4 regions of the Thalassotalea atypica genome follow, and region 1 is predicted to be linked to each of the others. Evidence: predicted binding sites of a transcription regulator. Region 1 holds the regulator's gene; each other region holds the start of a gene.
The links. Region 1 encodes sigma-54, which starts transcription at its own class of promoters, with help from an activator protein. Its sites were predicted from a motif close to GTTGGCACGNNNNTNGNNT; they were not measured.

Region 1 (3,151 bases):
CTTGAAGCCGACGAAATTACATATGAGCCATTCAATTACATTATCACCATTTCAGGTAATGCGGTTTTACGTCAAGCAGGTAGTGAAGTTACAGGAAGTAAAATTGTCTACAACACACAAACTGAACAATTAAATGCAGAAAGTGGCAGTAGTGCAGATGAAACCGTGACCACGATATTAAAACCCAAAGCAAAGGACAAAAAGTAACGAATGAGCGAAGTTACATTAGAGGCCAAAGGGCTTGCTAAGTCTTACAAAGGTCGTCGGGTTGTCAAAGACGTCAGTTTAAAGGTCAGTCAAGGTCAAATTGTTGGCCTATTAGGCCCCAATGGTGCAGGCAAAACAACCTCGTTTTATATGATCGTTGGTCTAGTACCTAACGACGCCGGTGCCATTTTTTTAAACGGTGAAGATCTTACTTTATTACCTATGCACGATCGTGCAAGGAGAGGAATAGGCTACTTACCACAAGAAGCATCAATATTTCGAAAACTGACCGTGCATGACAATATCATGGCGATTTTGCAAACTCGAAAAGATCTAGATGATGTACAAAGACAAGAAAAACTGGAACATTTGGTTGAAGAGTTTAATATCGGCCATATAACAGATAATACAGGCATGAGTTTATCGGGTGGTGAACGACGCCGTGTTGAAATAGCTAGGGCATTGGCTGCCGATCCTCAATTTATTTTATTGGATGAGCCATTTGCTGGTGTAGATCCAATTTCGGTTGGCGATATTAAAAAAATCATTTTACACTTAAAAAATCGTGGCATAGGTATTTTGATCACAGACCACAATGTACGTGAAACATTAGATGTTTGTGAGCATGCATATATAGTTAGTCATGGTGAACTTATTGCAGAAGGTGATTCGGATCAAATTCTAGCGAATCAACATGTCAGGGATGTGTACCTTGGTGAACAATTCACGCTATAGTAATAGTGTGCTTAGCAACGTGATTACAACAATAGGAAATCAATAAACGTAGATGCGCCCATCACTGCAACTCCGCATAGGACAGCAACTAACAATGACGCCACAGTTGCAACAAGCGATAAAGCTTTTGCAATTGTCGACATTAGATTTGCAACAAGAAATCCAAGAAGCATTGGAAAGCAATCCATTGTTAGAAGTGGATGAATCAGTACCGTCAACTCAAGACGAAAAAGACACATCTATTGAAGAAGCGTCTTACTCTGCTAGTGCGGAAAATGAACAAGCTCCACAGTTAGACGGTAGTGAAGATTCAACACCAACCAATGACGAAGTCAGTACGACAGAAGTCATGGAAAAAAACGACATCCCTGAAGAGCTAAGTGTAGACTCTACTTGGGATGACAGTTTTAGTGCCGGCGTGTCCAGTGGCGGTGTTTCAGCCCCTTCAGAAGATTTTACCTACCAAGGTGAAACGAGCGAGTCAATCCAAGACCATTTACGTTGGCAAATGGATTTAACCCCTTTTTCAGAAACTGATTCAGCAATAGCTACAGCCATTATTGATGCGGTGGATGATGCAGGCTATTTGACAGTATCAAGCGAAGAAGTGTTGGAGAGCGTAGGCACTGAAGGTTTAGAACTTGACGAAGTTGAAGCGGTATTAAAACGTATCAATATGTTTGACCCTATTGGGGTTGCAGCGCGCACAATAGCTGAGTGTTTGACCATTCAATTAAATCAGTTTGACGAAAATACGCCGTACCTTAGCGATGCGAAATTGATAATTAAAGAACATATTGATTTACTTGGCAATCGCGACTATCGTCAGATTATGCGTAAGGCTCGTTTGAAGGAAGAACAGCTTCGAGAAGCTTTGCGTTTGATTCAAACGTTAAACCCTCGCCCTGGTGATGCAATTGTACAAGGCGATGACCAATACGTAATTCCTGATGTATCTGTTGAAAAGAAAAATGGTCGTTGGGTTGTTGAATTAAATCCAAGTACTGCACCGCGTTTGTCCATTAACCAGCAATATGCAGCATTAACTAAAACCATGAAGTCTTCAGATGATAACCAATTCATCCGTTCAAACCTCCAAGAAGCTAAGTGGTTTATTAAAAGTTTAGAAAGTAGAAACGATACATTATTGAAAGTATCAAATTGTATTGTCCAACGTCAGCAAGGTTTTTTTGAGTATGGCCCAGAGGCAATGCGTCCTATGGTGCTTAACGATATCGCTGAAGCTGTTGATATGCATGAATCAACAATTTCCCGTGTAACTACACAAAAATACATGCACACTCCGAGAGGGATTTTTGAACTTAAATACTTCTTCTCAAGTCACGTAAGTACCGAAAACGGAGGAGAATGTTCATCGACGGCAATAAGAGCTTTAATCAAGAAACTCGTCTCGGCAGAAACGCCGGCTAAACCATTGAGCGATAGTAAAATGGCAGAGCTGCTTGCAGAACAAGGTATTAATGTTGCCAGAAGAACGATAGCCAAATATCGAGAATCTTTGTCTATTCCTCCATCTAACCAAAGAAAGAGCTTACTTTAAGCCTTTATTCAACAACATAAGGATTTCCGCTTATGCAAATTAATCTTACAGGTCACCACGTCGAAATCACTCAATCAATGCGTGAGTATGTTAACTCTAAGTTCGCTAAATTAGAGCGACATTTTGACCACATTAATAACGTCTATGTTGTTTTAACTGTAGAAAAACTAAATCAAGTTGCGGAAGCGACCGTTCATTTAAACGGGAGTGAGGTTCATGCAAAAGCTGATAATCACGACATGTATGCTTCAATTGATGGACTTATCGATAAATTAGATCGCCAAATTCTAAAATATAAAGGCAAAATCACACAACATTAATCATGAAGTTGCAAGATATCTTAACTGTGGACTGCACTCAATGTGCAGTTCCACTCAATAGCAAAAAACGAATTCTTGAACATATTTGTAGTATTGCTACCAATAAAATCCCAGAACACACTAAATTTGAGCTGCTTGAAAGCCTGATGGAACGAGAAAAGATGGGCAGTACAGGTATTGGCAATGGTATCGCTATACCTCATGGACGGTTGAGCAAAACCTCTCAAGTTATTGCGGTGTTTTTAACCACGGAACAAGCATTGAGTTTTGATGCGATAGATAATCGCGCTGTGGATATTTTTGTTGCTCTGTTTGTCCCAGAAGATTG
Region 2 (3,151 bases), 2.1 Mb from region 1:
TCAGTTACTTATTATTTGAAAAAAACTTTTGTAAACAACTAATAAAGTTAGGCTATGAGGATGCCTTGAACGAAGAGGCGAAAATACGCGAATTTTTGTCGCTTTAGTGTGTAACCAACCCCAAAGGCTAAACTGATGCTAATAAAGCTCAGCTAATTCAAGCAATACAGCCGTAAAATGAAGGAACACATAAAAAAGTACCTTACTTGGTACTTTTATATATTGCATCTTTGAGCATTTGCCAATCGCCAATAAAGCTATACCAAGGATATTTAAAGGTCGCAGGACGGTTCTTTTCAAAGAAAAAGTGACCTATCCAAGCAAATGCATAGCCACTAATAACACCATACAGTAAGAAGATTGGCGTCAAGGACATAATCGCCATAACAAGCCAACACAGCGCAACAATGCTTCCAACATAATGTAGAATGCGGCAAATTTTATTTTCATGTTGTGATAAATAAAATGGATAAAATTCTTTGAACGATTGATACTCTTTGCTCATCTACTTTTAATCCGTTGCCGGCTGTTCTCGGTAATGAACCATTAGCGTGCCTGAAACTTTTCCCACCTGAACTTCTTTCACATGCTGATAGTCAACATCTTCAAAGAATTTTCGATATTTCTCATTGGTGGCATAAACAGCAACGCCCTGACTTTGTGAATGTTCTTGAAGTACAGTATTTACGGCCGCCATCAAATAATGACCAAAACCATGTTGTTGATGTAACGGGTGGATTGCAATAAAAGATAACATATGAAACTTGTCTAGTGGCACAGCGGACATAACGGTTTTTTCTTTTTCCATCATTTGCTTGGTGCTGAAATACCCCGCACTCAGTAACATCTTTAGCCGCCAATGCCAAAATCGCTCACTACCAACTCCATCATCAGGACTATTTAAACAGGCTACGCCCACCATGGCTTCACCTAGGTATAGACCGACCATTGGCTGCTTAGCTTGCCAAAACACGCCAAGTTCTTCACGAATTGAGGCTCGTAAACGCTGCTCATAATCGTCTTTGTCTCCGTTAAATATTTCTAAGAAAACGGGATCATCATGGTAAGCTTGATACAATAACGAAGCTGCAAGCTTTAGCTCTTCAGCAGTTAGATATGTTGCTCTGATATCAACGTTTGTCTTTGTTGATACTGCATCTGTCATAGCATATTCCCCATTACTTGGTGTATTTATTGTCGAATAAATCGCTAATAAATAATAAACTTTGGTTAATTCTTATTCTTATTTTTTAGTGGTTCACCTTAACAGGAAGTTTAAAACTAGGTCAATATTTTATAAATTCGTCGACTAAAGCAACTATACTTAAGATAATAATTATTCATAAAGTTGGATGATGAAATGGATAGATCAAACCATACTTTGCCTTGTTTATTTGCCCAACTTGGCTTGGAAAATTCTGATAAAAATATTGAAGAATTTTTGAACCTACATCGTGGTATACCAAGCCACACAACACTTGCAAAAGCACACTTTTGGAGTGATGCACAAGCAAGTTTTCTATCTGACGCCATCTCCGAAGATTCTGACTGGGCAGAAATAGTTGATACCTTAGATACGATGTTACGCTAGGTCAGACAGACAGAGACAATAAAAAAGGGAAGCACTGCTTCCCTTGATTGATATACTATGTAAATAATTAAAGCATGGCGTAGGCTGTTTCACCCCAACTCACCAGTTGTCCGTTTTTAAAAATTAATGGCGTACATTCATCTTTAGTCGTCACACCATCTTTATGTTTGCGATTCGTACGGTAATATAAAACCTGAATGCTTTCACCGTCTTTTTGGTACACTTCATTAAAATCGGCTGTACCAAAGCGTGATTGAACATCATTAAACGAGCTGTTTAGCTCTAATCGCGCAATTTTTTTTCGGTTTTCAAACTCGCGATCTTCAAAACTGTGGCCCATAGAATAACCATCATCGTCACCACCAACGGCAACTACGCACCCTGTTAATCCTAAAGTCAATGGTGCAATAAGTAGTAAAGGTAAAAGTGATTTTTTCATCGTTAATTCTCTCAATTTCATTATTATGATAATTCTAATAAGGCAACCATCGCGCCAACTATTTAACCCATTGATTTTAAAGGGTATTGATATTAATCAGGTAAAAACCACAAGAATTAGTTAGTCAAATTAGCTAACATAGTTAAAATTTTCACTACCAAGTTAAGATAAATGACCATTAGAGATGAAATAATCGCCATTGCCAATCAACTGGCTAATCGAGGGAAAAAACCGACGGTCGCCTTAATAAAAAACAAACTCAGTAATTCGGCTCCATTGCCTATTATCATTTCGACTTTAAAAGGCTGGCAACATGAACCAGAAAATACCGAACTCCCCACCGTTAACAAAGAGCCTGAACAAACGGTAGAAGCAGCTAGTATTACATTAGAAATGTTAGAGCAGCGATTAGCCCCGCTCAAAGCTGATATTGATGAGATAAAGCAATTATTGAGAAAATTAGTTGAGAGCAAAGGTGGTTAGCCTTATTAAAGACCATATAAGGTAATGGGGCTGTTTAGGGCAATCAATTGTTTGTTAATCAAAATGATTTTTTGTATTGCCCTGTCCACAGATTAAATAAGAGTTAGGGTATTCTAGGCGTTAGTAGGCCAATAAATTCTGTTAAAGAATCAGCCAACTTTTTATGGGGCTCTTTGCCCACTCTCTCGACCCACACTTCACCGTTATCATTTTTAACGGATAAAATAAGATCTTCTTCGTTGGTAACACCAAAGAAAATAGTTAATTCTTGCTTGAGCTTTTGTTTCATCAACACATGACCAATAATGTTTTCTTGTAACCGCTCAAAATCAGGCTCACTCCACAAAAACAGCAAACTCAAATCACCGTGCTCACAGCTAGCATCAAGGCTATCACTATAGAGAGTTGTAAAGAATTCTTTAATATCAAGATGTAGATTTAGCTCCAAAGCCTTTTCTACATTACTCAATGACAATGACTCTTCAATAGCAATCGGCTGCCAACAATCAGCTTCCCCTTCCTTAAATGTTGAGACAAAACAAGGTGATGGCCATTCATCATCATGCTCAATTAATGGCAGGTGTGAATATTGTGTCTGATATGCCTGAACATATTGCTGAGCAAAACCTAAAAGAGCT
Region 3 (3,151 bases), 140 kb from region 1:
ACCATTATCACCCGGTTCAAAAAACTGACGTTTTCGCTCCGTGGATAGCCCTCTAGCCAATGCCAAAGAGTCATAATGGCCGTATTTACAATGCTCAAGCATAGTATTTGAAATATCTGTGCCTGTAATTTGTACCCCGCGAGAAAATGACCCCGGCTTTGACTGGATATACTCAAGCACAGACATCGCTATAGAATAAGGCTCTTGGCCAGATGAACTAGCTGCCGACCATATTTTCAGTGGCATTCGGTGATTGGCAAACTCAGGTAATATTTTGGATTTAAGTAACTCAAATGGGTAGTCATCGCGAAACCACAGTGTTTCATTTGTGGTCATTGCATCAATAACTGCGGCACGTAACTGCCGCTCTACCGGACTTAAGGTACGCTTTACCAACTCAGCTAACGACTCAACGTCAAATTTTGCCATGAGTGGTGCGAGGCGGCTTTTAACAAGATATTGTTTATTCTCGCCTAAGACAATGCCGCACTGTTGCTCTAAGAACGTGCGAAAATCTTGATAGCTTTTATCGTCAAGCTGTCGTGGTGACACTAATAGAATTCCTATTTATAACTTAGCAACAGTTAATTATTCTTCAATCGCCAACCACTTTTTAACAGCGGTAGCTAATTCGTCAGGATGAAATTTAGGGATAAAATCTTCAGCGCCTACTTTTTCAACCATAGCGTTATTAAATACACCACTTAAAGAGGTGTGCAAAATAACCGGCATGGCTTTCAATTTATCATCATTTTTAATTTCAGCCGTTAACGTATAACCGTCCATTTCAGGCATTTCAATATCAGATATAAGCAGTGCTATTTTCTCACTGATACAGGTATCGCAATCATCACTAATCGCACGCAATTGATCCAAGGCATCTTGGCCATTCTTGGCCAAGATCATTTTCAGCCCCAGCGGCTCTAAAGCTCTACGCACTTGATTTCTTGCTACGGTAGAGTCGTCAGCGATCATGATCATACGCTCACCTAAACTTTCACCAACAGATTCATCAACAACGTCTTCACTTAACTCCGTAGAAACAGGGCTGATCTCATTTAAGATTTTCTCCACGTCTAAAATTGACACCATTTCATTGTCAATTTCAGTTACCGCGGTCAGGTAACTTGATTTACCCGCACCTTCTGGTGGCGGCATGATATCTTGCCAACTTAGGGTAGTGATACGCTCAACACCGGCAACCAAAAAGCCTTGAACACTACGGTTGTATTCAGCAATGATAATAAAGCAATTTTCAGTGTCTTTTATTTCAGAGCCACCTGTTGCTTTACTTAAATCAATCACTGAAATTGTTTGCCCACGAATGTGCGCAACACCTTTAATATAGGGATCTTGGTTAGGCAATGCGGTTAATCGAGGACACTGAAGCACTTCGCGTACTTTGAAAACATTAATACCAAATCGTTGACGGCCAACCAACTTGAACAGCAACAGCTCCAACCTATTTTGACCCACTAGTTGAGTACGTTGGTTAACTGAATCTAAAATACCTGCCATAAAAACCTCTTATAGAACCATGCATCCAAAATTAGGCACAATTCTTGTTTACACTAAATAAGTATGTGACTAAACGACCAAACTTTGACACTTTACTCGTCATTGTTGCTTTATATAAGCATAGACGAGTATTTATTTTTCCCTAATCTGTATATAAAAAATTTATGCGTAAAATAAAGCTTTTTCTAACATTTTTACTTCTACAGGCAAGTTTAGCTCAATTTAGCCATGCGCAAATTTTTGATCATGACTATATAGAAAATTTTGCTAAACAAGCGCTTGAATCATCATTAATTTCTACAGACGATAGACAAATTTCTGTCTCAATCTCTCCAATTGATCCCCGAGTAACTATAAAACCGTGTTTTTCAGAGTTAAGTGCAAATATACCTGAAAATCATAATAGTAGGAATGTAAATGTTGAAATTAGTTGTGCTGATTCGACGCCTTGGAGCTTATATATCCCAGCTAGGGTAAAAATTATGAGCCCTGTAGTAGTGGCGTTGACCGCCATTGATAAAGGCAGCCTATTAACTGGCGACAACATTGGCGTTAAGTTTATTGATGAAAAAAAAATCAGAGGCGAAAAACTCACTTCTACAGTTGAGCTTATCGGTGCAAAAAGTAGACGAAATTTATCTTCAGGCAGTGCCATCTCTCGTAGAAACATATGCGTAGTATGTAAAGGCGACTCTGTTACTATTGAAGCTCATTCTGCTGCTCTAAGCATCAGAACGGCAGGAGTGGCGATGATGAACGGTTATGTGGGCGATAAAATTAAGGTAAAAAATGAACGTTCTGGTAAACTAGTTAACGCTCGGATAAGCGGCTTGAATAGTGTAAAAATTAATTTGTAGTTTTAGTTAAGGTTTACGTCAAAATGCCGATAAAAGGGAAGTAGAATTAAATTTTTGATGTAGGATATTATGATGGCTATAAATATCAACAACTTGGGTAACAACAACCCAATTAACCAGAACTTGAAAAACCAAGCAGAAGCAAAGGCACAAGCACAGCAAACTGCAACGGCTCAGCAACCTAAAGCAAGCCAAGATTCTGTCTCTTTGACGCCACAGGCTCAAAAGATGAGTGAGTTACAAAGTAAAAGTAACCAAGAACCAACAATAAACCAGAAAAAAGTAGATGAACTTAAAAAAGCCATCGAAGCTGGTGAATATAAAATTAACCCTGAAAAACTTGCTGCAAGTATTGCAAAGTTCGAGTTTGATTTAATTTAAAAAGGTAAACCATGAGTGACCAAGGTACTTCAAATCCGTTATTAGAAGAACAATTTAACCTACTTAGCCAATTGGAAAAGTTGTTAGTTCAAGAAAAAGAAGTACTCCAACAGCGTGACTCAGAAGCATTAATTGCGCTTTCTCAGGTAAAAGAGCAACTTTTAGCTGATATTCAGACAAACGATCAAACCATCGCGACCAGCCAAGTATTTATACAACAAAAAAACAGTGGCCAACTATCTGAGCGATTAAACGATGTAGAAAGCTGTTTACAAAGATGTAAAGAGCTTAACGAAGTTAATGGGCAGATAGTTGCTCACTCTCAAGTAGCTATAGAACGTATGAAGTCCGCTTTATTAGAAAGTCGTGATAAATCATCCATGACCTATGACAGC
Region 4 (3,151 bases), 470 kb from region 1:
AGCGACTGCTATAGTTTTGCCGTCAGGCGATATCTTAACCTCATGATATTGTTTATGTTGTGACTGATTGTTTGCATTTTCCGCGCTAACGGAAACTGAAACAAACAACAAGCTTATTAAAAAGCAGATACTCTTAAACATTGTTTATACCCTATGCCTATTTAATACTCGAACGCCACTTTTACTGCACGCCGAATTCAAATGGTTTTTATTTTAGTTTTAATTTATAGATAGCAAGTAATGCCTAGAGATAACTCTATATCAGACATCCGTTATCTAATATTCGTTGATTGATAGCGGGCGAGTTTATCAAAATGCTTGTAGTTAAGGCACTCAAAGGGCTGACAAAAGTGCAACAAAATAAGACAAAGGTGAGCATGGAGTGTGATTTCATCAGATACAAAAGTGATGCACCTGATGAAACTGAAACGTTAACTTACAACTTTTAAGAATGCAGGCAGGGATGCTTTTTGAAGTTTGACCGTTTCTGAGCGCATCGTGCCATTTTTGTAGCGGTCAAAGTGGACATTGGCCAAGTCTAAATTACGGCAAAAACTAATAATATTATTGAAATCTTTTCGATCAAAATGGTCATCGTCTTTGGTTAGGAGTCCGTCAATATACGCACTGTCTCCATTAATGTTTATATTGGCAATTGCGGAATAAGGCTGTCCATAGCTTTCAACTTTCAAAGCACGCACGGCTTTGATTTCGTAAATCCAGTCTCCGACTTGGATATGTTTTGTCATGTGTTGCATGATGCTAAACCTTAAAAAGGCCGGTCGCTTGGTTGGAGACAACCGGCAAAATAGAGTGCTAGTTAGCGAGCATGTTAACTAGAGGGAGGTCACTCAAGTTAAAAATGCTTACTTTGTTTTTATTTTTGCGCTGAATGCGCTTAGTTCTTCGTTGCTAATGCTGTTGTCGGTATTTTTATCAATGGCTTTGAAATTTCTCATCAAGAGATCGTTTTTACTGGCAGAAATTTCTGACTTGCTTAATAATCCATCTTTATCCGTGTCTATGGTTGAGAATAGCGCCGTTAGATTGTTAGTGGCGTGAGCTGGTGTTTTAATGCTGACGTTGCTCAACCTAACTTCCTGATCTGCATTTACTACAAATGTAGCTAACGTAGCAGCCATTACTATCGCACTGATTTCTATTAAACGTGTTTTGTTCATAATAATTCCTTGTTTTTCAAATTAAATCACTTGCGTTAGGTCATATACCCGAAGCAAGTTTACATCGTCGAACACGGTATTGCAGAACACGTGCCAAAAGTTAACTTGTTGAAAATTAAGAGAATATTACTTTAAATCCCAGTGCTTGTGTCGCCATTTGGCAACAGGTAAAATTAAATGTTCATGGTGATGTTTATTGATTTATCGATAGCGTTGACTTAAAGCCAACAAAATCAACGAGTAACGAAATCAATCGACTAAAACACTAAACGTCGTTGATCAGCGACAGTCTTGTTTCTGTAGTGAAAATCCCCTACAAAGGCTTTGTTTTGGGCACAACCTAATCCAATAGGAAAAACAGTGACGACCATTTTGCAGCCATATGTGTTGTATAGACATATATTACATTTTATCTCAGCGATATCGATTAAACGCTTAACATTAATCGGTTTTGGCTTAGTCGTATTGCCGTTGGCGATCGCCTTACTTTACAGCGTGAGTCAAGTGAATGAGCTAGCTAAGCAGGGTGCAACGGCGGTGTTTACCGTGGCGGATCTCAATCAAACCAATCGCGAACTTAGTTTGACCATGAGTAAAATGGAACGCTTGGCCGGCCAGTTCGTGATTCTAAATGAGTCAGATTTACTTGAACAATATCAAAAGCATGCATTGCATTTGTCAAACGAAATAATGACTGCGTTGGTTAACCAAAATGATACTCAACTGACGGACGTTGTTGCTCGCTTTCACCAGCAAATTGAGAGTATTAATGCATTACTCTTAACAACTACTGCAAATGAATTAGCGTTAGTCAATGTGCAAGAGCAGTTCACAGTGCTTGCCAGCATCAACCAAGAAATAATGCAACGCAGTAATACTCTAATTGATTTAAAAGCGGATGAAATTAAGAATTCAGCCAGCCAAGTCAGTGAAACCATGCTGCAAAGTTTGATCATTATTCCTATTTCACTTTTGATTTCCGGTTTTTTCATTGTTCTTATAACGAGTCCGATGAAAGCGTTATTAGCTAAAATAAACGACTTAGAGCAGGGTAGTTTTGAGCAACCGATCCACGTGACTGGCGCTACCGAGGTTAGAGAGATTGCAGAAGCGCTGGAGTTAATGCGAAACAGGCTGCATGTATTGGAGTTACAAAAGTCGAGCTTTATTAGACACATTTCTCATGAACTAAAAACACCTTTGGCAGCGATTAGGGAAGGAACCGAGCTTATATATGACAACAGTGTTGGTGAGCTTAATGACGATCAGCAAGAAATTGTCAAAATCATCAAGCTTAGTGTTTCGCGCTTGCAATGTTTAATTGAAGATTTGCTCGACTTCAATATCGTGTTGGACTCAACCAGCCTACAAGACACTGAACATGTGCAGCTTAAGCCACAAATAGAGATGGCGATAGATGACAGAAAGCTTGATATTCAACGTAAAGAAATTGAAATAGACCTGCAAATAGAGCCAGCAAAGCTGCAGTGTAATACCAAGCAGCTTAATGTCATTTTAGATAATTTATTGTCTAATGCGATCAAGTTTTCACCTCAGGGGGGGCATATAAGAATCGCCAGTCAATCTATGCAAGACAAGGTTTGTATTGAAGTGAGCGACCAAGGACCGGGGATGAATGAGCTTGTACTAGCAAGAATTTTTGACGCTTTTTACCAAGGGCCAGCGCCGGTAAATTCAAGCATTAAAGGCAGTGGCCTAGGGTTGACCATCGTAAAAGAACTATTACTTAGGTTAAAGGGTGAAATAAACGTTCAAAATTTATCTTCTTTAAATAAAGCAGATACAGAGCCGAACGGAACGATGATCACCATTTTATTACCGAAAGTGGAGAAGGAAAGATGACCCATTTACACCTTATATTTGGAAAAAGGGTGCCGAGTAAATTTATCAGTGGTCTTTTAACTACCTGCTTTGCGATCACGCTGTTACAACTAAGTGGCTGCCAATTA

Region 2: the regulator sigma-54 is predicted to act here: its motif matches at 2,071-2,089, upstream of QUE03_RS13875 (DUF3192 domain-containing protein).
Region 3: the regulator sigma-54 is predicted to act here: its motif matches at 1,550-1,568, upstream of flgA (flagellar basal body P-ring formation chaperone FlgA).
Region 4: the regulator sigma-54 is predicted to act here: its motif matches at 1,261-1,279, upstream of QUE03_RS05535 (EF-hand domain-containing protein).

The regions. Positions count from the first base shown of each region.
Region 1 covers NZ_AP027364.1:714,970-718,120, forward strand. Annotated here, with positions in the region: gene lptA (lipopolysaccharide transport periplasmic protein LptA) at 1-207, shown strand, start outside; gene lptB (LPS export ABC transporter ATP-binding protein) at 211-942, shown strand; gene QUE03_RS03320 (RNA polymerase factor sigma-54) at 995-2,503, shown strand; gene hpf (ribosome hibernation promoting factor) at 2,536-2,823, shown strand; gene ptsN (PTS IIA-like nitrogen regulatory protein PtsN) at 2,826-3,151, shown strand, end outside.
Region 2 covers NZ_AP027364.1:3,011,055-3,014,205, forward strand. Annotated here, with positions in the region: gene QUE03_RS13855 (patatin-like phospholipase family protein) at 1-107, shown strand, start outside; gene QUE03_RS13860 (Mpo1-like protein) at 203-505, opposite strand; gene QUE03_RS13865 (GNAT family N-acetyltransferase) at 512-1,165, opposite strand; gene QUE03_RS13870 (DUF2789 domain-containing protein) at 1,361-1,591, shown strand; gene QUE03_RS13875 (DUF3192 domain-containing protein) at 1,659-2,030, opposite strand; gene QUE03_RS13880 (hypothetical protein) at 2,202-2,513, shown strand; gene syd (SecY-interacting protein) at 2,617-3,151, opposite strand, start outside.
Region 3 covers NZ_AP027364.1:852,490-855,640, reverse strand. Annotated here, with positions in the region: gene QUE03_RS03980 (CheR family methyltransferase) at 1-552, opposite strand, end outside; gene QUE03_RS03975 (chemotaxis protein) at 589-1,518, opposite strand; gene flgA (flagellar basal body P-ring formation chaperone FlgA) at 1,683-2,375, shown strand; gene flgM (flagellar biosynthesis anti-sigma factor FlgM) at 2,445-2,756, shown strand; gene QUE03_RS03960 (flagella synthesis protein FlgN) at 2,768-3,151, shown strand, end outside.
Region 4 covers NZ_AP027364.1:1,187,540-1,190,690, forward strand. Annotated here, with positions in the region: gene QUE03_RS05525 (hypothetical protein) at 1-141, opposite strand, end outside; gene QUE03_RS05530 (hypothetical protein) at 432-758, opposite strand; gene QUE03_RS05535 (EF-hand domain-containing protein) at 867-1,181, opposite strand; gene QUE03_RS05540 (sensor histidine kinase) at 1,542-3,044, shown strand; gene QUE03_RS05545 (hypothetical protein) at 3,041-3,151, shown strand, end outside.